Linked DNA regions of Algoriphagus machipongonensis. The protein of the gene in region 1 interacts with the protein of each later gene in a pairwise test. Links are inferred from orthologs where the notes say so. Each region holds a gene or a part of one and is shown in the gene's direction. Other genes may lie near its edges.

Region 1 (12,069 bases):
ATTTGGAAATCGCCAGATTAATAAAGGATTCGGGCTATGAGGTGCATCAGCAAGTAAGTCCTAATATGCTTGTTTTTACCAAAGAGGAGAATTCCTGGAAGGGCCTTTTGAGTCAACGTACGCGATGGATGAAAGGTGTATTGACTTTGCCTTTGGGATGGAAACTAGCCTTGGGTACCCATCTCTTATTTTTCATTGCAATTACCTACTTATTTGTTCAGAATATTGCCTTTGGGCTTTCCATTTGGGTAGTAAAGATTCTTCTACAATCCTTGTTTTTAATTCAAGTTTCCAAGAGAGCCGGAAGGAGACTTTTCTGGGCTTGGCTACTTTTATATGATTTTTATTATTTGCTTGCAAGCACACTTACTATTCTTTATTATTTTTGGCCTTCCAAAATCACGTGGAAATCGAGACAATACCCATGAACCTAATAGAAACACATGCCCATATTTACTCTAAGAAATTTGATGCTGACAGGGATCAGGTGATAGAGGATATCCGAAATGCTGGAATCGAACGTGTCTATATGCCCAATGTGGATGTGGAAACGATAGATGCCATGCTGGAGTGTGAGCAAAAGTACCCTGATTTGTGTATTCCGATGATGGGATTACACCCATGTGATGTGAAGGAGGATTTTCATGAGCAACTCCGCGTGATGGAAGACTGGTTAAATAAGCGTCCATTTGCTGCAGTTGGAGAGATTGGCTTGGATCTTTATTGGGATAAAACTTTTTTCGAACAACAAAAGGAAGCATTGAAAATTCAGATTTCCTGGGCAAAGAAAATGGAACTTCCTATTGTTTTGCATTGTAGAGAATCGATGGATGAAACCATTGAAATTATCAAAGAGGAACAGGATGGAAACTTAAAAGGCATTTTCCACTGTTTCACCGGATCAGTAAGTCAGGCAAATGAAATTATAGACCTTGGATTCCTGTTAGGAATTGGAGGAGTTGCTACCTTTAAAAATGGAGGTTTAGATAAAGTAATTCCAGAGATTGGTTTAGAGAGTCTAGTTTTGGAAACAGATGCGCCCTATTTGGCGCCTGTTCCCAATAGAGGGAAAAGAAACTCACCGGCTTACTTGCCACTTATCGCAGAGAAAATCGGAGATTACCTGTCGATTTCGAAGGAAGAGGTGGCGAAAAAAACGAAATTGAATGCATTGAACTTATTCAGGGAGCTTGAGCAATGAATTATAAGATAGTAAGATTAAATACAGGGCTTCGCACAAGCAAAACCTCATCGGTATTGATTATTTATACGGGAGGAACTTTAGGGATGGCATATGATGATTCAGGTTCTCTTGTCCCGTTTAATTTTGGTCAGATTCTGGAGAAAATACCTATTCTCTCGAATATGAATATTGCGATTACCGTGATTTCATTTCCCGAACCTATTGATTCATCCAATGTGTCCATGAGTCACTGGAAGGACATGGCTTATATCGTCTATGAAAACTATGATAGCTACGATGGATTTGTGGTATTGCATGGTACGGATACGATGGCATATTCTGCATCCATGATGAGTTATATGCTACAGGGATTGAATAAGCCGGTGATCTTTACGGGAGCACAGCTGCCCATTTCTGCTATGCGTTCAGATGCAAGGGAAAATTTGATGACCTCTTTAGAGATCGCTACTGCAAAAATTAATGGTAAGCCGATTGTTCCTGAAGTATGTATTTTCTTTAATCATATGCTTTTGCGTGGAAATAGATCCAAAAAAGTACAGTCAGTCCATTTTGATGCATTTGAGTCAGAGAACTTCCCTCCTCTGGCTGAGGCAGGAATTGTCATTGATTACAATACCGCTGCTATTCGACCTTATCAGCCACAAGAGGAGTTGGTTTATATCAACAAGCTTGACAATCGTGTGATGGTTCTTAAGCTTTTCCCAGGCATTACAGCGGATATTATGGATGCCTGCTTTGCGATAAAAGGGCTTCGAGGAGTTGTTTTGGAGACCTATGGATCAGGAAACTCTCCCAGTGAGGGTTGGTTTATGGAGTCTTTGGCCAAAGCTGTGAAGAAAGGATTAATCATTTTGAATGTTTCTCAATGTAATGGGGGTCGAGTGATCCAGGGGAGGTATGAAACCAGTAAAGAGCTGCTTAATGTGGGAGTGATCAGTGGAACAGATATGACCACAGAAGCTGCCGTAACAAAACTGATCTTTTTGCTGGGTCAACATCAATCTACAGAAGAAGTCAAAAAGAAATTGGTCGTGCCTATGGCCGGTGAAATGACAGCCTAAAAGTTAAAATCAGGATTTTTTCAAGTAAGTCTTGGAAACGGATTTAATAATATTTTTCTTTGCACTCCGATTTGCAAAGGCAAGTCTAGATTAATCCTACAGAGAGGTGTCCGAGTGGTTGAAGGAGCACGCCTGGAAAGCGTGTATACCCGTGAGGGTATCGAGGGTTCGAATCCCTTCCTCTCTGCAAAACAAGCCTTTTCGCCTAGCGAAAGGGCTTTTTGCTTTTTAGCCGTCAAGCTTGCTTGAGTGGCTAATGAGCAAAAAGACCAAAACGAATGAAGTGAGTAGGCTTGGGTTGCAGCCCACCTCCCCTTTGGGAAAGGCGAAGCCAATCCCTTCCTCTCTGCAAAACAAGCCTTTTCGCCTAGCGAAAGGGCTTTTTGCTTCTTAGCCCAAGAAGTAAAGTTCACTGTAGGGAGATTCGCGAGAGGTCGTGCGGCATGGCTCTCTTATTTCAATTTGTCAAACTTAGGAGTTGGGATTCTGAGAGAATAGATCTTTTTATGTATCAAACCCTTTATTAAAAAGCCGTTTTTGCTAGACTAGCAGTCTTCACCTGATTTTGATCTCCAATAACTTCCGTCCAGGCAAAGTAGATGTTCTCTTTAAAAATTTCCATTTGAGGGAAGCCGCTCTTGCGGGCAGGATCTATTGGAGTGATCTGAATAGGATTGCCCATTCCTCCATCGGTAACTTTTGCAGCTTTAAAATAAGTTTCCTCTCCTTCAGTTTCCATCCAGGTTAGGATTGCTGAGTGATCATCCAAAAGTGCTACATCCACTCTTCCTAATGCATCTGAGCCACTGACTTGGATTGGCGCGCTAAAAGATTCCCCAGCGTTTCTTGAAAAGGCTACCTTTACTTTGGGTTCATTATTTACTCCGGTAAACCAGGCTACAACCACAGTTTTACCTTTTGCATCTACTTTGGGACCGTTTACTGGACATCCATTGATTTCCCAGCCGTCTGAATGAACCGGTTTAGGTGTGGCCCAATGGCCATCAACTAATCGTGTGATATAAATGTCCCGAACTTCTGAATCAGATCGATCTCGATATACCACGATAGGTCCATTCTCGGTGATGGCAGTGGTAGTTTGACAGCAATCGCAGGTCCTGGAATCTAACTCAACTTCATCGGTAATGCTTCCATCCAAATGAACTGTAGCTGCTCGAATCGACATAGCGCCTCCTCCATGTTCATCATGATCATGCCCTTCCGACATTCCAGTGTTTCTTCCGTCTAGCCAAGTGATAAAAAAGGAATCGGTACTATAAGGTACAGCAGAGACAAACCCATGTTCGGTGAAAGTAGAATCGGTATGTAGAGGTAGATTTATTTTCCAGCTTGAATCATTATTCTTTAATAGGTTCAGCTTCACATCATATGAATACGTTCCTCTGGATGATTTTTGAAGAAAATGAGTCATCAAGTGACCCTTGTTTTCAGTAATGGATGGAAAATCTGCCCAGTTGATAAACCAATCAGAACCTTGGGTAATTTTCTTGGGTACTTGCCATTGATTATCTGTCAATTGAGAATATCGCAACTCAGTAGTAGAGTCATTAAGTTTTTTTACCCAAGAAATCACCGGCCCATCTGATCCTGTAAAAAGATAGGGAAGAGAAGTTTGCTCGGTATCAGGGAATGGGATTGCTTTTAAAGAAGCATCTTCTTTTTTCGACTCAGCGCATGAAAATAAAACAGCAAGGATAAATCCTAGGTGAAATGACTTATGTAACTTCATTTGGGAAGATTTAATATTTCCTGAATCTCTTCTTCTGAACCCCAATTTATTCTGCCTGTTTTGGAAAAAGTTTTTTCACCTTTTTCATTGAATACAAATGTGGTGGGGAGGGCATAAATTTTCAGGTTTGTGAGCGCTTCTTTATATCGAAAGGATTCAAGGTCAATTTTCTTTTTCTCCAGAAAATCGTTGATTTCTTCTGTAGTCTCTTCTGATACTAAGAGTACCCTGAAATTATTTTGCTCTAAGGTTAACTCTGCTTTTTCCAAAGCTGGAAGTTCCTCGATACAAGGTTTACACCAGGTAGCCCAAAAATGCACCACTAGTTTTTGATCTTCAGAATCGGACAACTTAAATGCATTGCCTTCCATATCCTCCAGTTTATCCTTCAGCATCCTGAATTCTGAACTCTTGATATTTTCAGAAGAGGATTTTTGGCAAGCTGATAAAATGAAGCTTAATAAAAACAAGAAGAATAAAGATCGGAGCAAATTACTGTTGTTTAAAGTAGAGAATTGAAATTAGGACTTTTTCCCTTAGTCCTGAATAAGCATAGTGAATTTTGAAGTCTGGATTTCGGAGCAATAAGATAGAAGAGCCAGAGTTTCAGGATATACTATTAAGATTTGGGCGAAGTGTAAAATTTATTTAACGTGAAATAAGAAGATTAAAGAATAATTAATGTTAAAAGATTTTAGGAAAGTTTGTTTGAGAAATGGATAGCGAATCATTTTTTGTAACTTACTTACGAAATCGAAAAGTTTTAAAAGGCTTATAAACGTTTAGGTAGAGATGTTTTATCTCTATTTAAATATTTGAGACAAAGGCTCTAAAAAGATTGGATTGAGCTTTATTTTCTAGATATTTGAAAGAAATTACCGAAAGTATTGAGATTATAGAACCTTTTACAGTCCAAAGGAATATATTCCGCTCGTGTAAAAATTGCTCCGTTTTCAGTTTGAAAGCGGGATTTTTCCAAAAAATCTAAAAGAGTCCATTGTTTTTTGAAATTAAAAAATGATAACTTTAAAACTCGATTTTAGTGAAGAAACCATTTAACCTTTATCAAAAGTCTATTTAAAAATCAAATTATGAGAAAGTTAATCGCTTTGTTCATGCTTGCAGGTATCATGTTTGTTCCTGTTTTCGCAAACGCACAAGAAGCAGAAGCTGATTCTGCAGCTCAAGAAGAAATGGCTCCTGTAGTAGAAGAACCTGCTGCATCATCCACAATTGTAGACGACGAGATCGTCGCAGAGGAGCAAAGCTTCCACCAAGTAGTAAAAGAGAAGTTTATTGAGGGAGATCCTTTGTACATGACTCCAGTATTGATCTGTTTAATCTTAGGTCTTGCTGTAGCTCTTGAAAGAATCATCACTTTGAACCTTTCTACTACAAACACCAAGAAATTATTGGCAAAAGTTGAAGATGCGCTATCTTCAGGTGGAGTAGAAGCTGCCAAGGATGTAACTAAAGGCACAAAAGGCCCAGTTGCTTCTATTTTTACTCAAGGACTAATGAGATACTCAGAAGGTATCGAAATGGTAGAGAAATCTATTATTGCTTACGGTTCTGTTGAAATGGGTAGATTGGAAAAAGGTCTAGTTTGGATCTCTTTGTTTATCTCTCTTGCTCCAATGTTGGGTTTCATGGGTACAGTAATTGGTATGATCGGTGCATTTGACTCTATTGAGGCTGCCGGTGATATTTCTCCATCTTTGGTTGCTGGAGGTATTAAAATTGCCCTTTTAACAACAGTTGCTGGTTTGATCGTTGCGATTATCCTTCAGTTGTTCTACAACTATTGTGTTGCAAAAATTGACTCTTTGGTTAACGACATGGAAGATGCATCAATTACTTTGGTGGACATCTTAGTGAAGCACAAATTGACTGGTAAGTAAGCCGTCAAAACCTTGCGTTTCAATAAATTAAGTTAACCCCAAAGAAAGCTACATTATGGATACTTATGACATTTTATTATACGGTAGTTACTTACTCATTGCGGTTGGAGCATTCGTTGCAATTGTAATGCCTTTGATCAAGTCTTTGGATAATCCAAAAAGCTTGTTGAAGACAGTAGTAGGTATCGTAGGCATTGCGGTGTTGTTCTTTATTGCTTATTCAATATCAAGTAATGAAGTACTTCCAAAATTTGAAGCTGATCCTTTTAACCTAACACCGGGAAGTTCTCAGTTGGTAGGTGGAATGTTGATCACTACGTACATCCTTGCGATTGTTGCCTTGGTAGGAATCGTATTTACTGAATTAAATAAAGCGATAAAGTAATATGGCTAGAAAGAAAAATAGAATGGTCCAGGAGGTCAATGCAGGTTCTATGGCAGACATAGCTTTCTTGCTCCTGATCTTCTTTCTCGTCACTACTACTATTGCATCAGATAAGGGTATTTTGAACGTACTTCCACCTAAAGTGGATCCTAACGTTCCGCCACCAGACATTCAAAAGAATGAGCGTAATATTTACACCATTCTTGTCAACGCGAACGATGATCTTCTTGTAGAAGGAGAGTACAGAGAAAATGCCGATGGATTAGACAAAGATGTGAAGGCTTTTGTTTTGAACTTCGGAGCTCCGGATGAAGAAGCAGCTGCTCTTTACAATTCCTTGCCCGCATCTCTTCAAGCAGAAGCAGCAAGAAATCCTGAATCTTCGGATCATCCAAGTGAAGCCGTTGTTTCCATCAAGACAAACAGAGGTACTAGCTATGAAAAATACCTAGAAGTCCTTGACTTGGTGAAAAAAGCGTACTTCGATATCTATGCAACTAGAGCGAACTTAACAACAGATGAGTACAGAGCTCTTGGTGGTAAAGATGACGCAGAACAAGCGCTTATAGACAAAGGGAAAGAAGGCATTGCGATGCAGATTTCCATTGCAGAACCAGATAAACTAGGAAGTAATTAATATGGGAAAGTTCGGAAAGAAAAATAAAGTCTCTGAGAATATCCCAACGTCGGCGTTGCCGGATATTATCTTCATGCTTCTTTTCTTCTTCATGGTAACTACCGTGTTGAGAGATCAGGAGATATTGGTTGAGCAAAAGATTCCTCAAGCTACCCAGCTTCAGAAATTGCAGAAGAAAACGTTGATCTCTTACATGTTCATTGGAAAGCCAAAAAACGTAGCCTTGTATGGTTCTGAACCAAGAATTCAGGCAAACGATGCGTTGATGAATCCAAGTGATATTGTTCAATGGGTAAACCAGGAAAGAGATTTACTACCTGAAGCAGATCGTGGAGGAATTACCATTTCTTTGAAAGTGGATAAAGATGTAAAAATGGGTCCTATCTCTGATGTTCAGACTGAGCTTAGAGAAGCAGATGCCCGAAGAGTTCTTTACGCTTCCGTTGGGAAAGTGGCAAATAACTAATAAATACTACTCTGTAAATAGAAAGCTATCCCTTAATTTGGGGTAGCTTTTTTTGTTTATACTCATGCTAGCAACTCTTAAGAATAAAAAGAAGGTCCAAAACGGTTGGGCAATGTATGATTGGGCCAATTCGGTATATAGCCTTGTCATCACTTCTACCATTTTCCCTGTTTATTATAACAGCGTAACCAAGTCCTCAGACGGATCGGATTTAGTTAGTTTCTTTGGAATAGATATGATCAATACGGTCTTATACTCCTATTCTATTTCCTTCTCTTTTTTAGTTATTGCCCTGATTTCTCCCTTGCTTTCTGGAATCGCGGATTCGACAGGAAAGAAACTGGGTTTTATGAAATTCTTTGCCTATATGGGTTCTATTTCCTGTGTGGGGTTATTTTTCTTTGATGGGAGTAATCTTGAATTTGGTGTCATTGCTAGTGTGCTGGCAAGTATTGGGTACGCAGGAAGTATTGTGTTCTATAATGCCTATTTGCCTGAAATATCGGAGGAGAAAGAGTATGACTTTTTAAGTGCCAAAGGTTTTGCTTTGGGCTACATAGGATCCGTAATTCTTCTGGTGGTGAATTTATTGATGATTCAGTTTCCATCATCTTTCGGTATTCCTGATGATGGGATTGCAGCTAGACTTTCCTTTTTAATTACAGGTATTTGGTGGGCTGGATTTGCTCAAATTACCTTCAACGTATTACCCAAAAATCCCTATGGTAGAAATGTGACCCGAGAAATTTTATCCAAAGGGTATAAAGAAATTAGAAAAGTGTTTTTTGAGGTTCGAAAGATTGGCGTGATGAATAAGTTCTTGGCCTCATTCTTCTTTTATTCCATGGGCGTTCAGACGGTGATGTATCTAGCTGCAAGTTTTGGAGATAAAGAGCTTGGCTTGCCTGGAGATCAATTGATCTTGACCATTTTGATCATTCAGTTTGTAGCCATCATAGGAAGTTACTTTTTTGCTTATATCTCAAAAAAGTATGGGAATAAACCGAGCTTGGTAATCATGGTTTTGATTTGGATTCTTATCTGTGGGGCTGCTTATTATGTTTACTCCGTGTATGAATTCTTTGCTCTTGCAGTAGTGGTTGGTCTGGTAATGGGAGGGATTCAGTCTCTGTCTAGGTCTACCTTTTCTAAACTGATTCCAGAATCGACTACGGAACATGCATCTTATTTTAGTTTTTATGATGTGACAGAGAAATTGGCGATTGTAATTGGTACATTTTCCTATGGAGTAATTGAGCAATTGACAGGAAGTATGCGTAACAGTTCTTTATCATTAGGAATCTTCTTCTTGGTGGGACTAGGCTTCCTTTTATTAGTAACAATTCCCAAAACTCAATTGAATTCTAGTAAAACATAAAAGTGATGCTGAAGATTATTGAAGGTGAACAAGTCAAAGTACTTGATAAAAAACATATAGAAAATTCTGGTCAATCCAGTCATGAGTTGATGGAGTTGGCAGCCATTGGTTTTACCAAATGGTTTCTACATCAAAAATCCTTTCGTAAGGAGCATGTGTATATTTTTTGTGGCGCAGGGAATAATGGTGGAGATGGTTTAGCCATTGCCCGAATCTTAGTAAACCACGAATTTCAGGTAACAGTCATTCCTTGTTTTGAGGATGAAAATAAACTCTCTCACGATGCAAAGCTAAATTGGGATCTATTACCCAAATCAGTTCATAAACTTAGCCTTGAGGAAATTGGTAATCCACATGACGCTGTGTTTATAGATGCGTTTTTAGGGGTGGGATTGAAAGGTAACCTAAGGGAGAGTGCTGTTCCCATCATTGACAAGATCAATGCGATGGTTGGCCCCAAAGTGGCAGTTGATATTCCGAGTGGTTTGCCATCCGAATCTACTTCAGATAGTGTAGTAGTAAAAGCTGATTATACTTTGACTTTTGCCTTCCCAAAGTTGAGCTTGCTACTACCGGAAAATGCAGCGTATGTTGGGGAAATGGAAGTTGTTGATATCGGGATTCCAGAAGATGAATTTCAGGAGTTTACTTCCCAAAAGTTTTTCATTTCTGCTAAGGATATTCCACAGCTTCATCCACAATTTAACCGGTTCTCCTACAAAGGAGATTATGGCAAAGTATTGATTACAGGTGGAAGCCCAGGAAAAATGGGGGCTTTGATCCTTTGTGCAAAAAGTGCACTACGATCTGGATCGGGATTGGTGACATGTCATGTGGAAGATACCGAAAGGCATATTATTCAGACGGCCGTACCTGAAGCCATGGCCACCTGGGGTTTAATTGCGAATCTTGACTATTACGATGCATTGGGAATAGGTCCTGGCTGGGGTCAAGATGGAAAGGCTCATTTGTTAAAGCAAATACTTGGAGAATACAAGAAGCCAGTTGTCATTGATGCGGATGGCTTGAACATACTTGCTAGAAAAAAAGAACTTTTAGAATCTGTTCCCAAAAATTCTATTTTGACACCGCATCTGGGAGAGTTTAAGCGATTGGCAGGAGAAAGTGAGAATCATTTGCAGCGTTTAGAAAAGGTAAAAGAATTTTCTGCCAAGCATCAGCTTATTGTGGTTCTAAAGGGTGCTAATACCGTTATCACTCTTCCGGATGGAAGACAATTGTTTAATTCCTCAGGAACGAAATATATGGCTACAGGAGGCTCGGGTGATGTGCTTACAGGAATAATTACTTCTTATTTAGGACAAGGTTACAGTCCTGAAAATGCAGCAATTTGCGGTGTTTATCATCATGGTTTAGCCGGTGAGTTCGCTGGAAAAGATAAAAGAAAGGGGCTTATTGCTTCAGATATTATTGATGCTATTCCCGAAACTTACCGTCTATTGGATATTCCCTGATTGGTTATAACATTCAAACAATAGTTTAGGGGTTGACCTACCTAATTTTTCAGATGAAAAACGAAAGACTTTTACTCTATACCTTAGCCCTCATCAATTTTGTGCACATGGTGGATTTTATTATCATGATGCCCTTAGGTCCTCAATTGATGAGGATTTTTGAAATTAGCCCGAGGGAATTTGGCTTGTTAGTTTCTTCCTATACTTTCAGTGCGGGCTTTTCGAGTTTTTTTGGAGCTTTCTTTTTAGATAGATTTGATCGGAAGAAAATCCTGCTGGTGGTTTATGTAGGATTCACTTTGGCAACCCTTGCCTGTGCTTTGTCTCCAAGCTATTCAATTTTACTGATTTCCCGAGTTCTATCTGGCTTGTTTGGAGGATTGACTTCCGCATTGATATTGGCAATTATAGGGGATGTAATTCCAAATGTAAGAAGAGGTGCTGCTATGGGATTGGTAATGGCTGCATTTTCAGCTGCTTCTGTGCTAGGAGTACCTCTGGGATTGTTTTTGGCCAGTATTTCCAACTGGCATACTCCTTTTTTTATTTTGGCGGGAGTTTCATTTCTTAGCTTGGGAATGATTTTAAAATTTATTCCTTCGATAAGGGAGCATTTAGATCAAGGGTATATCAGGCCGAATCCGATTTTGGTGGTATCCAGAGTCCTCCAAGACAAAAATCAAATGCGGGCAATTAGTCTTTCTGTGATGATGATGTTTGGTCAATTTATGATCATCCCATTTCTTAGCCCTTATTCAGTTTCAAATATTGGTTTTTCAGAGGTACAATTGACCTACATCTACATAGCTGGAGGAGCCTTTACCATTTTTACTTCCCCTTGGGTAGGTAAACTTTCAGATAAGTATGGTAAGCTAAAAATATTTACAATTTTCATGAGTTTGAATGTGATCCCTATTGGGATCATCACACATTTGGGACAAACTCCCATTCCATATGTACTTTTAGTGAGTACCATGTTTTTTGTAACTTCCAATGGCAGGTTTGTGCCTGCAGCGGCATTGGTGACAGGAACGGCAAAACCTGAAAATCGTGGCAGTTTTTTGAGTTTTAATTCAGCAGTTCAACAATTGGCGATTGGTGTAGCTTCTTTAATTGCAGGTTTGATTATTGGTGAAACGACCTCTGGGGAGTTGACCAACTTCAATTATGTGGGTTATCTAGCAATCGTATTCAGTCTATTATGTATTCCTTTAGCTAGAAGAATTAAAGTAGTCAGTTAAAAAGAGTGGGTTGAATTGAATTTTAAATTCAACATGGATAGAAAATAAATTCATATCGATGGAATCTAAGGTTAATTCTTGTGTACGATGCGGTGTAGAACTCAAGGGTAAATATTGCTCTAATTGCGGTGAAAAAAGGATTGAAAGTGAAGATAAAAAGCTGAATCATTTTTTGGAAGAGGCCATTTCTTCAGTTTTTGTTGCTGATGGGAAATTTTTTAAAACGATTAAATTACTTCTAACTAACCCTGGAGAACTCACCAAAAGTTTTGTTTTGGGTATAAGGAAAAAATACCTTTCGCCACTTCAGCTTTTCTTTTTTGCAAACCTGGTTTATTTCATTTTTCCTTTTATATCCACATTCAATACTACCTTGGATGTTCAATTAAACAATCTTCCCTATAGTAATTCAATCCGTCCGATAGTAGAATCCTATCTTCAAGAAAGTCAAAAATCACTCGAGTCCTTTACTTTGGAATATGAAGGGATTTCATCTTCTAATGGGAAGCTTTTATTGATTGTATTGGTTTTGCTCCAAGGCTTGTTTCTGAAACTGCTTTTCTGGAAAAGA
Region 2 (12,217 bases), 630 kb from region 1 along the record:
CCCATTGGATATAGCTTGTATTATTTACATGGTCATAAAGATCCAGGTCTGAATAACGGACTTTCCTGGACTCAGTGAATAGTAATTCCCCACCTACTTCTACTTTTTCAGATTGCCATTCTGGCTTTTCCAAAGGATCAAAAAGATGACCTGGTAAAGCAGTCTCCGGGCGAACTGGTCGCTTGGAATCAATATTCAGCAAAAGGTAAGAAGTCATGCATTGTACTAATACTTTTCCTTCTAAATCTGTCATCAAAAACTCCCTGAAAGCAAAAAGCTTTTCTACTCCACGGCCAGCTGTGTAAACCTTAACTCGATCACCCCAAGAGGGAAATTCAAAGCAATGAAAATCCATTCTCGAAAGCACCCACATTTTATTTTCTTCAAAGAGATTCCTCCCAAAATCAGCAGAATCCGCATGGCGCCAGGAAATCTCCTGAAATAAATCCGCTACAGAACTTAATCTGGTTTTACCGTCTGGATGTACTTGAAAAGAACCAATTTCGAAGTCCTTTTCATATTGAAAGGTAGAAGGATGACTCATCTATTCAGATTAGGTTTTACTTTTTTGGGGAATCAAGAATACCGCTTTACGGAAGCTAGAAAGCAAGGTAATTCCCAAAGCACTCACAGCCACCATCGCAAAGGAGGTTTTTAAGTTAAATAAATCTGCAATAAAGCCAATCAATGGAGGCCCTAACAAAAACCCGAAGAATGAAATCGTAGAAACCAAAGCCAAGGCGACGCTTGGCGCATATAATTTGGATCTTCCCGCGATGCTATAAGAAAGAGGAATAATCGATGCTACTCCTAAGCCTACTAATAAAAAGCCAAACGTAGCTATGCCTACGGTGGGAAAAACTACTGCCAAAGTCAATCCAACAAAGATCAAAACTCCACTCACTTGGATGACTTCCACTTTGGTATATCTAGCAGCCACTTTATCTGTTATAAACCTACCAGCAGCCATTGTCCCCATAAAAGCCACATATCCTAATGCAATCAATGAAGGATCGGCCATCACCACTTTTTTGAAGTAAACTCCTGACCAGTCAAACATACATCCTTCACACATCATCCCTAAAAATGCAATCAGACTAATTCGGAGCAATAATGCATCAGGTTTTTTCAAGACCATTCCTCCTTCAGAGGCTGCTGCTTTTTCCTTGATAATATAGCCTTGAGCTGAAAGAATAATAATAAATGAAATTCCTGCAACCACGGTATAATGAATTGCTGGAGATAAACCCAAATAGATCATTAGCGCCCCTATGCCAGCTCCTGTAAATCCCGCCATGCTCCAGAGTCCATGGAAAGAGGCCAATATACTTTTTCCCATCTCATCTTCTAGATTTAAGGCCTGAGTATTCAAGGAAATATTCATGGTGTTTCCGAGCATCCCATAAAAAACCAATACCGGTACCAGCAACCAAGTTGAAGGTGCTAAGCCAATAAGTGGCAATGTCAAAGCATAGGCAATGGCACCCACCATAATGACAATTCTACTTCCAAATTGATGTACTGCCCAGCCGGCGATAGGGAGTCCGATCACAGACCCCAAAGGTAGAAACAGTAATAATGTTCCTAACTGCCCTTCTGAAAGATCAAATTTGGCTTGAATATCGGGGATTCTTGCAGCCCAGGAGGCAAAACATAGCCCTACAAAAAAGAAAAAGGCCCCCAGGGCCACTCTGCGCTTGGAAAGGGAATTCATACAATTGGATAGGTCTTAAGGCTCCGAAATTTAGAAAGATTATCCCGAACGAACCCTAAAACAAAAAAAGGAATAGAAACTATTCCCCTATATTTCTGTTAGTAGAAAAAAATATCTCATGGAATTTGTCATTGTAGGAAGCATCATCATCTGTATTATTTTTTTGATTCGATTTATTATCCGCAAGGTCTTTCAATAAAAAAGCCACTTCCTTCACAGAAAGCGGCTTTAGCAATTCAAGCTTTTAAATTTAATTTGGAAGCTTGTCAGAAAATTTTCCGTAGACCCATGTTCCAGCAATAGCGGAAATCAAGGTCACAAAAACTACTAAAAAGCCCGACCCTATTTGAGCAAACAAAGGCCCTGGGCAGGCACCGGTTATTGCCCATCCCAAACCAAAGATAAACCCTCCAATAATCTGACCTTTACGGAACTCCTTTTTAGGTATGTTGATGGTTTCACCAGCAATCGACTTCAAGTTAAATCTCTTGATAATCTGAATGGAAATAATTCCAGTAATAATCGCAGAACCAATGACCCCATACATATGGAATGACTGGAGACGAAACATTTCTTGAATCCTAAACCAGGATATGATTTCGGCTTTGACAAAGACAATCCCAAAGAGGATCCCAATTATCATATACTTCACTAGGGATAAGCCTTTTTCTACATTTTGCTGAGAGTTAGGTGCATCACAAACTTCAACTTTATTTTTCTTCTCTTCTACTATCATTGCTTTCCTCGATTAATATCCAACTAGTTTCATTAAAGGCTCCATCAATAGATGAGTCATCACAAAGCCTCCGATCATAAAGAATGTTGTGGCTAAAAGCGATGGCCACTGCAGAGAGCTAATTCCCATGATCGCATGTCCTGATGTACATCCTCCGGCATATCGAGTTCCAAACCCCACTAAGAATCCTCCAAACACGAAGAAAAGAAGTCCTTTTGCCGTAAACAGATTATCCCATTGGAAAATATCTGATGGCATGAGGCCTGAGAAATCTGTGATTCCAAGAGCCGTTAAATCAGCTCGGGTTTGATCTGCTAAAACAAAATCGTTTGGATTGGCCAAGAAATTTGTTGCAATAAAGCCACCAATTAAGACGCCTATTACAAACAGAATATTCCACATTTCTTTCTTCCAGTTATAAGTGAAGAAAGGAATACCTGCAGGAACGCACATAGCGCAGACATGACGCAGGGAAGATGAAATACCAAATGTTTTATTTCCAATCAGCAAAAGTATCGGGACAGTTAGCCCTATCAAGGGTCCTGCCACATACCAAGGCCATGGCTGGGTGATCCAGTCTATCAATTGATCCATTTTTTATATTTTTTTGAATTTTATTCAATTTTTCTAAGGTCTGGGAAAAGACGATTCCCTATAGTTACTAAATTACAAAGTTCAGAATATGCTTTCTTGATTATCGTGACTTTTATCACAGAATTTAGGTTGAAACTAAAAATGGCAGATCTTGCGACCTGCCATTTATGGGTGTTCGCAACTTTTCTCACATTATAGCAATGTGGTAGGACAAACGTAATCACTCACTTCAAACTCACCAGACTCTTTAATGGCTTTAAATCCACCATCCACATCAATCAGATTATCATAACCTCTAGCTCTCAAAATAGAGTTAAAGACCATAGAACGATATCCTCCTGCACAGTGTACGTAATAAGTTTTATCCTTGTCTACTTTGAGCATGCTTTCATTGATGTAATCCAATGGTGCATTTTCTGCATCCACTACATGTTCTGAAAGGAATTCGCTGTTTTTCCTTACATCTAAGATATTCAGATCAGGATTTTCTTTCTTTCTTTTCACTAATTCTTCCACTCCGATAGATTCGATTTGATCTAGCTCCTGCCCTGCCTTTTTCCAAGAATCGATTCCTCCTTCGAGATATCCAAGCGCAAAGTCATAGCCTACTCTAGCCAATCGGGTAATCACTTCCTCTTCTCTTCCTTCTTCTGCCACTACAAGAATTTCTTGTTTCAAGTCAGGAATCATCGCTCCTACCCAAACCGCAAAACTTCCGTCAATTCCAATATTCACAGAATTAGGCACAAAGCCTTTGGCAAAAACCTGAGGAGATCTGGTATCCAAGATCAATGCGCCAGTTTCATTGGCTGCTGCCTCAAATTGTGCAGGAGATAATGGTTTTACTCCTCTTTCCAACACTTCATCAATGCTATCATATCCTTCGATATTCATCATCACATTCTGTGGGAAATATGCAGGTGGAGGTGTTAATCCAGTGATCACTTCTTTGATAAACTGCTCCTTGGTCATATCCTGAAGAGCATAGTTGGTCTTCTTTTGATTTCCTAAGGTATCTGAAGTCTCCTTACTCATGTTTTTACCACAAGCTGATCCTGCTCCATGTGCCGGATACACGATCAAATCATCAGGTAAAGGCATGATCTTATTTCTTAAGGAATCATATAGATGTCCTGCCAATTTTTCTTGGGTCAGGTCTTCTACCACCTTTTGTGCTAAATCAGGTCTTCCCACATCTCCTATGAATAAGGTATCTCCAGTGAAAATAGCTTCCTCTTTCCCTTCCTCATTATAAAGCAAGTAGCAGGTACTTTCCATCGTATGACCTGGGGTATGGATCACTTTTATTTTCGCCTTACCTATTTGAAACTCCTGGCCATCTTCAGCCACTGTAGCGTCAAAGCCCATTTTCATAGTCGTTGGACCATAAACAATCGGAGCTCCGGTTTTAGCTGACAAATCCTGATGTCCAGAAACAAAATCAGCATGAAAATGCGTTTCAAAAACATATTTGATTTTAGCATTTCTTCTTTCAGCCTTCTCAATGTAAGGCTGCACTTCTCTTAATGGATCGATCACTGCTGCTTCACCATCAGACTCGATGTAGTATGCTCCTTGAGCTAGACAACCTGTATAAATTTGCTCGATTTTCATATCACTTATTTTTTTATTCTTTCAATTTCTATTACAAATATATCAAGGGATTTCCCCAGACTAAATGACTTTTGTCACATGAAGCCTAAGCATTGCTCATGATATTGGTTTCAATGGTCTTGACCAATTGATGCGTAGGAACAACGCCAGATTCCCTCCAAAGAATTTTTCCTTTTTGGAATAATATTAATGTTGGCACTCCTCTAACTTGAAATTTGCTTGCAGCTAGAGGGTTTTTATCTACATCTACTTTTAGAATTTTCACCTTTTCGCCCAGCTGTTTAGCGGTATCTTCCAAAATAGGATGCATCATTTTGCAAGGTCCACACCAAGTAGCAGTAAAATCTACCAATACTGGCTTATCTCCTTCTATTAGCTCCTGGAATGTTTTTGGTTTTGCGCTCATGGTCTTATTATTTAATTAACACAACAAAGGTAAACCCTCAATCGGTTCGAAACAGTAATTTTTATCACATTAGGACGTTTTCCATTCTGGACCTATAAGTTTTAAAAAGTGCTAAAAAATCCCTAGTTGGCGATTAATTTTTTATTTTCGCCAGTCTAATATCCAGAATTAATGCTCAAGTATAAGCAAATCAATAATTTAACCGGCTGGCTAGTTTTTGCCGTAGCCGCGATCGTATATATTTTGACAGCAGAACAGACCGCTAGCTTCTGGGATCCAGGAGAATTTATCGCGGTTTCTTATAAACTTCAGGTACCACACCCTCCTGGAGCACCTTTCTTTCTGCTTGTCTATAGGATGTTCAGCTTTCTAGCTTTAGGTGATGTGCTGGAAGTAGCCTATTGGATGAACGTCGGAAGTGCACTCTTTTCTGCCTTTACCATCCTATTCCTGTTTTGGTCTATAACCCTTTTTGGTAGAAGACTATATAAAATGGAAGAAGGCAAAGAAAGTAAAGGAGAAGTGATCTCTTTAATGGGAGCAGGTATCGTAGGCTCCTTGCTTTATACATTCACAGATAGTTTCTGGTTTTCTGCAGTAGAAGCGGAAGTTTACGCAATGTCCTCCTTCTTTACTGCAATCGTGATTTGGGCATTTTTGAAATGGGATGTGATCAAAGACCCTAGAGATGAGAATAAATGGATGATCTTCATTGCCTATTTAGTGGGACTTTCTATTGGTGTTCACTTGCTCAACTTGGTGACACTACCAGCTTTGGCTTTGATTTACTACTTTAAAAAGTATGATAAGCCGAACTTCAAAGGAGGCATGATTGCGATGTTTATCGGTGGATTTGCCCTGATAATTATCAACAACTTGATTATTCCTGGCCTTCCTAGTCTGGCAGGTTCCATGGAGATTTTCTTTGTTAACTCCTTGGGATTACCCTTCGGTTCTGGAATTGTCTTTTTCGCAATCCTATTCTTTGGCGCTCTATTTTACGCCTATAAATATTCCAGAAGTAAGGAGAACGCCACATTAAACACTGCTTTACTTTCCTTGGTATTTATTCTTATTGGCTATAGTAGTTATGCCTTGATTGTCATCAGAGCCAATCAAGATCCTGTCATAAACGAAAATGCTCCCAAAGACATCATTAGCTATGTTTCTTACCTGAAAAGAGAGCAGTATGGCTATAGACCTTTAATGCATGGTCAGTACTTCACCGCCAAACTTGTAGATCAAGAAGAGGGTGACCCGGTATACATGAAAGGAGAAGACAAATATGAGATTGTGGATTATGGATTAAAAAACATTTATGATCCAAACAAAACCACGATCCTACCTAGAGTCTATTCCACTCAAGAGAATCACAAAAGAATCTACCGACAGGTTTTAGGACTTAGAGAAGGACAAGACCCCACTTTTGGAGATAATCTTTACTTTATGTTCAAGCATCAGCTGGGCAAAATGTACTGGAGGTACTTTATGTGGAACTTCTCGGGAAGGGAAAGTGACTTCTCCGATGCTCCTTGGATTGGAATTACCGATGCCTTCTCTGATAAATTCCCCGACTATATCAAAGAAAATAAAGGTCATAACAACTTCTTGATGCTCCCTTTATTATTGGGGGTTGTTGGTATGTTTTTCCAAGCAAAATATGACCCGAAATCATTCTATGTCAATTTAATGCTATTCCTAATGATGGGTGTAGTTCTGGTACTCTACCTGAATTCCCCTCCCATCGAACCTAGGGAGCGTGATTATATCTATGTAGGTAGTTTTTATGCTTTTGCCATATGGATTGGTATGGGAGTTATGGGAATTGCCCATGGAATAGGGAAAATGAACAAGAACCTGGCTACGGCTGGTGTGATTGCTACACTCCTAACCCTCCCTGTAGTAGGCTTGGTAGCAAGTCAAACCTGGGATGATCACAATAGACAAGGGAGATATTTCTCTGTAGATTCTGCAAGAAACTTCCTGGCCTCCTGTGCGCCAAATGCCATTTTGTTTACCGGAGGAGATAATGATACGTTCCCGCTTTGGTATGTACAGGAAGTAGAAGGTTTCCGTACAGACGTTCGTGTGATTGTATTGAGTTATTTTGATACGGACTGGTATGTAAAACAGATGACCCGAGACGTCAATGAATCTGAAGCATTACCATTTAGTCTAGACCCTAAGCGATATCAAAAAGGCACTAATGATGTCCTTTATGTTACGGGTGATGAGAAGCCAAACTCTGCAATTTCAGTGAAAGCTTATCTATCCTTATTAAATGAGGGAGACCCAAGATTAAATGTCAACTCTGGCGGAAAAAGTGTTGTCAACATGGTTCCGTCTAGAAATTTGATTTTAGATGTGGATAGTGCTTCCGTTGCTAACAAGGATATTATTCCAGAGGAATTCTCGTCCTTATTTACTCCACAAATCAATTTAAGAGTCAATGGTCAATACATGACCAAAGGCACCTTGATGTTAATTGATTTAATCACTACAAATAATTGGGATCGACCCATCTACTTCAACAACACTTCCTTATCTACGATTGGAATCAACCTAGAAAGCCATGTGGTTCAAGAAGGATTGACTTACAGACTACTCCCTATTCAGAAACCCGAATATATTCGTGAAGAATTGGTGAATGCAGATTTGGCCTTCAAAAATTACATGGAGAAATTTGCATTCAGAGGCATGGATGATCCCGATGCATATAAGGATGAAGAATATAGAAGGTTTGCTTCTAATCATAGAAGTGCTTTGAACAACATTGCCATAGCACTTCTTGATGAAAACAAAATGGACAAAGCCGCAGAGCTGCTTAACTATGGCTTGGAAGTGATGCCAAACGAATCTATTCCATATGACCTATCCAGTGGGCAATCTGTCCCTCTATTCTTTGAGGTGGGAGAGGAAGATAAAGCCCTGGACATCATCGATAAAGTTTCCAAAAAATCATTGGATATGATCGAGTTTTATACCCTTGAAAATAGGGACTATGATCGCGAAATGATGATATCTATTGAAATGATTCGATATTTCATCCCTCTTCTCGAGGAGCGTGGCTATCAAGAAAAAGCAGACGAATTGAAAGCCCGGCTTTCCGCATATCTAGGTCAAGAAGCCCTTCCTACGCAGATTGACAGAAGATAAAGTTACCTAAATCAAAAAAAGGGGCTGGAAATTAATTCCAGCCCCTTTTTTTATTAGAAATGGTTTTTATTTCTTCTTTAAAATGTAAAATAGATCCAAACCATTTTTTGGGTCTTCTACAATTGGATAATCATCATGAGTAATCTCCACTGCATTACTCGTCTGCTTATGAAGTTTATTTCGATTCATTCGATTAAGGATCTCGTAGGGCATTCTTAAAATCGCTGCAGGAAGCTTGTGTTGAAGGTCAAATATATCAAAACGCATAATTTTCTGAACAGACTTTCTATTGGCCTCATGATAAGCCCAAACTTTTTCGTTTCCTCCAACACCTTTTGCCTCCACCTCATCAAAAATACTTGCTGATAAATCAATGAGTTGCTGAGGAGTATATTCTCTTACATGCCAGGGATTCCTAGATAAGGTATGATTGATGTTTGGTGTGGAAATGATAGCTTTTCCACCTGGCTTTAACACTCGGTAAATTTCCTCTAAAAATAATCGATCGTTTTCAATGTGCTCGATCACCTGAAAACTCACCACGGTATCAAATAAATTATCTCCTATACCTTTAAACGGCGGGATAACTGCTTGTTTGAAATCAACACCCGGGTGTTTTTCATGAAGCATGTCGATCACTTCCTGAATTTTATCGATCCCCAAATAACCGGTAGCATGGGGCAAAAGTATTTCTACTCCCCTGCCTTCTCCACATCCCACTTCAAGTAATTTACCTGAAATCCAGGGTTGAGCTGCAATGTACGCTTTGAGTAATCGTTGATGAATAGGATTGTCACTGATTAACTTATCAGATGCGATTTCCGTTGTATAGGTAGCCATACAAAATTTTACTATTTTGGCAAAAGTAAGCTTAATTTTCAAAACCCGATAAGATCATTCCATGAAGCTTAAACTAAAATTCCTCCTGCTTTTTTCCATATTAAGTATAGGGACCGTTTTTTCAGCTTTTCCACAAAAGAAACTTTCTAACCTCAATCAGGCGCTACGATATTCCAGGTACTCCAGATTAGGCCTTAAAATCATCCCCATTAAACTAGGTTCGAACGAATTTAAATTGCAGATGGTGGTGGAAAAAATAGAAGAAAACCCATCATTTAACGCGTTCAGCTTTTCCTATTCTGTCTTGGATAGCTATGAAGAGGAGATATTAGATGATCAAGTAAATTTATTAACCGAGAACGATTTAACTGCCGATACGGATAGGCATTGGTATTTTGAAAAAACCGTTACTATCCCAGAAGGCCAGGAGGTTGCTATTGCCTTGTTGACAGTTCTTGATACCCGTCAAGGAGACGAATATTATTACCATATAGATCTGAAAAGTTCCTTTGTATACGACCAGCCTACTTTCGGAGCCTATTACGCAAATGATGTCCCTTTTGACCAGAACTTCCTTAACTCAGGACAATCCTTACTCTTTAACTCCCCAAAAGGTCCAAGCCTGCATAAATTCTTTTATCCGGTGTCATTTGAAATCCCTTATCCACCGATGGAAACCAAGTCTCCCCCTGTTCCCAAGGAACTTGAGGTGGTTGATCAGGGAGACTTCTTAACCAATGTTCCGGAAAGTTTAGAGAATCAAGGGTATTATTTTGTGCAGCAGGATACTTCAGATGCTTCAGGGTTTATGATCAAAACGACCCATGAGGCTTTTCCTAAAGTGAGGGATTGGGATGAAATGGTACAAATGGTGACTTATATTTCCACCAGAAAAGAACATGAGACTTTACTTAGTGCAGAAGACAAAAAGAAAGCGCTAGATCAATATTGGTATAATTTAACACGAAATCCAGACACTGCTAAGGAGCTGATTAAAGAGTATTTCAGACAGGTGGAGTTTGCTAATATCCTTTTCACAGAATTTAAAGAAGGTTGGAAAACGGATCGTGGCATGGTTTACATTGTAATGGGTCCACCCTCAGAAGTAAATTTTTATTTGGATAGAGAGGTATGGTCTTACGGAGGAATTAGCGGGAGTTCAAAAATTCGCTTTACTTTTGTACGCGTAAAGAATATTCTCACCCCACACTATTACTCGCTGAACCGCTCCAGAGCTTATCAGCCTGTTTGGTTCAAAAACATTTCCATATGGAGAAGCGGAAGGATGGCTTTCTAATAGAAAAAGGAGCTACAGAAAAAGATTTTATTTTTGGTACAAGAGCAGTCATGGAGGCTATTCATGCCGGAAAAGAAATGGACAAGGTTCTTGTTCAAAAAGAGCTGAATAATGATTTAATAAAAGAATTGCTGCAGGTTTGTAAAGCGAATGCAGTGCCTGTGGTACGTGTACCAGATGCAAAATTAAATCGAGTAACACGGAAAAATCACCAAGGGGTCGTAGCTTATATTTCCTCCATCGAATATGCTTCCTTAGATCATGTGATCGAAAGTTGCTTTTCGGTTGGAAAATCTCCTTTGGTGTTGATTCTGGATAGAATCACAGATGTAAGAAACTTTGGCGCCATCGCTCGATCTGCAGAATGCGCAGGTATAGATGCGATCGTCATTCCATCCAAAGGAAGTGCACAGATCAATTCTGATGCAGTTAAAACTTCTGCTGGAGCATTGAACTTCCTTCCGGTCGTTCGTGTCAAAAACCTTTTCTATACCTGCAGAGACTTACAAAAGATGGGCTTAACCTTGGTGGCTATCACTGAAAAGTCTGATAAGGATATGTATGAAGCAGATTTCGCTTCTCCAGTAGCCATGATCATGGGTTCTGAAGAAGATGGAATCTCTAATGAGTTGATGGGAATTGCTGATGAAAAAGTGAATATCCCTATGCTTGGTAAAATCGAAAGTTTAAATGTTTCTGTATCTGCAGGCGTGGCAATTTACGAAGCCATGAGGCAGCGCAGAAAATAATAAAATTCAAAAGGGGGAGTCAAACATAGTCTTCCCCTTTCTTTTTGGCATTCGCCACAAATTCCCGAAACTTATTCTCAGCATCTAGCTTGCAAATCAAGAGGACATTATCCGTCTCATTGATCAAGTAATTATCAAGTCCCTGCACTACGACAAGCTTATTACCATCCACTTTAATGTAGGAGTTATGCGTGTCATAGAGCACCGCATTGGACTCTACCACATTTTTGTTCTTATCCTTCTCCTTTAGCTCATAGAGACTATTCCAGGAACCCAAATCTGACCATCCAAACTCTGTAGGAATCACATAGACGTCTTCTGATTGCTCCATTATCCCATTATCAATGGAGATATTTTTAAGCAAGGAATAAGCTTTGAGAATAAATTCTGGTTCTCTTTCGGTTCCCAATTGATTTCTCCCTTCAGAAAAAACCTCCGCAACATCCGGCATATACTTTTCATAGGCAGCAACCAGACTTTTGGCTTTCCAAATAAACATTCCCGAATTCCATACAAAATCACCGCTTTCAACAAATGTCTTGGCGAGTTTTGCATTCGGTTTTTCTGTAAAAGTTTTCACTTTGTGCACCCCTTCTTCTCCATGTTCCAAGTATTGGATATAGCCATAGCCTGTTTCCGGCCGATTCGGCTTAATCCCCATGGTGATCAGTCTTCCCTCTACTTCTGCTGCTAATAAAGATTTCGAGATTGCTGAATGAAACTTTTTTTCTTGGGTTATTAAATGATCTGCTGGAGCCACAATCATACTTGCCTCAGGGTCTAAAGCCTGAATCTTATAAGTCGCATAAGCGATACAAGTAGCAGTATTTCTTCTTTGAGGCTCGGTGAGAATCTGACTCTCATCCAGTTCGGGTAATTGCTCCCGTACTTGATCGAAATAGCTCTGGTTGGTGACAACAAAAAACTTATCAATAGTTGATACGTCCAGATACCTATCAAAAGTCATTTGCAGTAAAGTCCTGCCTGTACCTAAAATATCTAAAAATTGTTTTGGGCAGGCATTTCGGCTATATGGCCAAAATCTGGAGCCAATCCCCCCTGCCATAATTACTATATAGGGTTTCTTCTGCATCTTTGGGTTTATACGATT

Evidence for each region.
Region 2: the proteins of ALPR1_RS05240 (region 1) and rlmB interact in binary tests that used the Escherichia coli proteins (3 or more experiments, as listed by UniProt). The link is inferred for Algoriphagus machipongonensis from one-to-one orthologs.

The regions. Positions count from the first base shown.
Region 1 is NZ_CM001023.1:1,183,067-1,195,135, forward strand. What follows is about bases 8,172-11,022. They hold ALPR1_RS05240 (bifunctional ADP-dependent NAD(P)H-hydrate dehydratase/NAD(P)H-hydrate epimerase), read left to right. Parts: upstream 8,172-8,787; coding sequence 8,788-10,257; downstream 10,258-11,022. Other genes in these bases: ALPR1_RS05235 (MFS transporter), read left to right, coding at 8,172-8,782; ALPR1_RS05245 (MFS transporter), read left to right, coding at 10,311-11,022. Outside these bases: ALPR1_RS05185 (glycosyltransferase family 2 protein), read left to right, coding at 1-428; ALPR1_RS05190 (TatD family hydrolase), read left to right, coding at 425-1,201; ALPR1_RS05195 (asparaginase), read left to right, coding at 1,198-2,265; ALPR1_RS05205 (hypothetical protein), read right to left, coding at 2,789-4,015; ALPR1_RS05210 (TlpA family protein disulfide reductase), read right to left, coding at 4,012-4,506; ALPR1_RS05215 (MotA/TolQ/ExbB proton channel family protein), read left to right, coding at 5,107-5,916; ALPR1_RS05220 (hypothetical protein), read left to right, coding at 5,972-6,301; ALPR1_RS05225 (ExbD/TolR family protein), read left to right, coding at 6,303-6,938; ALPR1_RS05230 (ExbD/TolR family protein), read left to right, coding at 6,940-7,404; more of ALPR1_RS05235, read left to right, coding at 7,469-8,171; more of ALPR1_RS05245, read left to right, coding at 11,023-11,498; ALPR1_RS05250 (DUF3667 domain-containing protein), read left to right, coding at 11,557-12,069. UniProt on the Escherichia coli protein: Bifunctional enzyme that catalyzes the epimerization of the S- and R-forms of NAD(P)HX and the dehydration of the S-form of NAD(P)HX at the expense of ADP, which is converted to AMP.
Region 2 is NZ_CM001023.1:1,824,740-1,836,956, reverse strand. The notes cover bases 9,219-12,217. They hold rlmB (23S rRNA (guanosine(2251)-2'-O)-methyltransferase RlmB), read left to right. Parts: upstream 9,219-10,329; coding sequence 10,330-11,106; downstream 11,107-12,217. Other genes in these bases: ALPR1_RS07875 (KpsF/GutQ family sugar-phosphate isomerase), read right to left, coding at 12,208-12,217; ALPR1_RS07880 (mannose-1-phosphate guanylyltransferase), read right to left, coding at 11,126-12,199; ALPR1_RS07890 (GWxTD domain-containing protein), read left to right, coding at 9,219-10,357. Outside these bases: ALPR1_RS07930 (acyl-[acyl-carrier-protein] thioesterase), read right to left, coding at 1-544; ALPR1_RS07925 (MFS transporter), read right to left, coding at 554-1,714; ALPR1_RS07920 (DUF6691 family protein), read right to left, coding at 1,965-2,450; ALPR1_RS07915 (YeeE/YedE family protein), read right to left, coding at 2,463-3,044; ALPR1_RS07910 (MBL fold metallo-hydrolase), read right to left, coding at 3,237-4,658; trxA (thioredoxin), read right to left, coding at 4,744-5,064; ALPR1_RS07900 (glycosyltransferase family 117 protein), read left to right, coding at 5,236-8,220; ALPR1_RS07895 (class I SAM-dependent methyltransferase), read right to left, coding at 8,287-9,060; more of ALPR1_RS07890, read left to right, coding at 9,122-9,218. UniProt on the Escherichia coli protein: Specifically methylates the ribose of guanosine 2251 in 23S rRNA.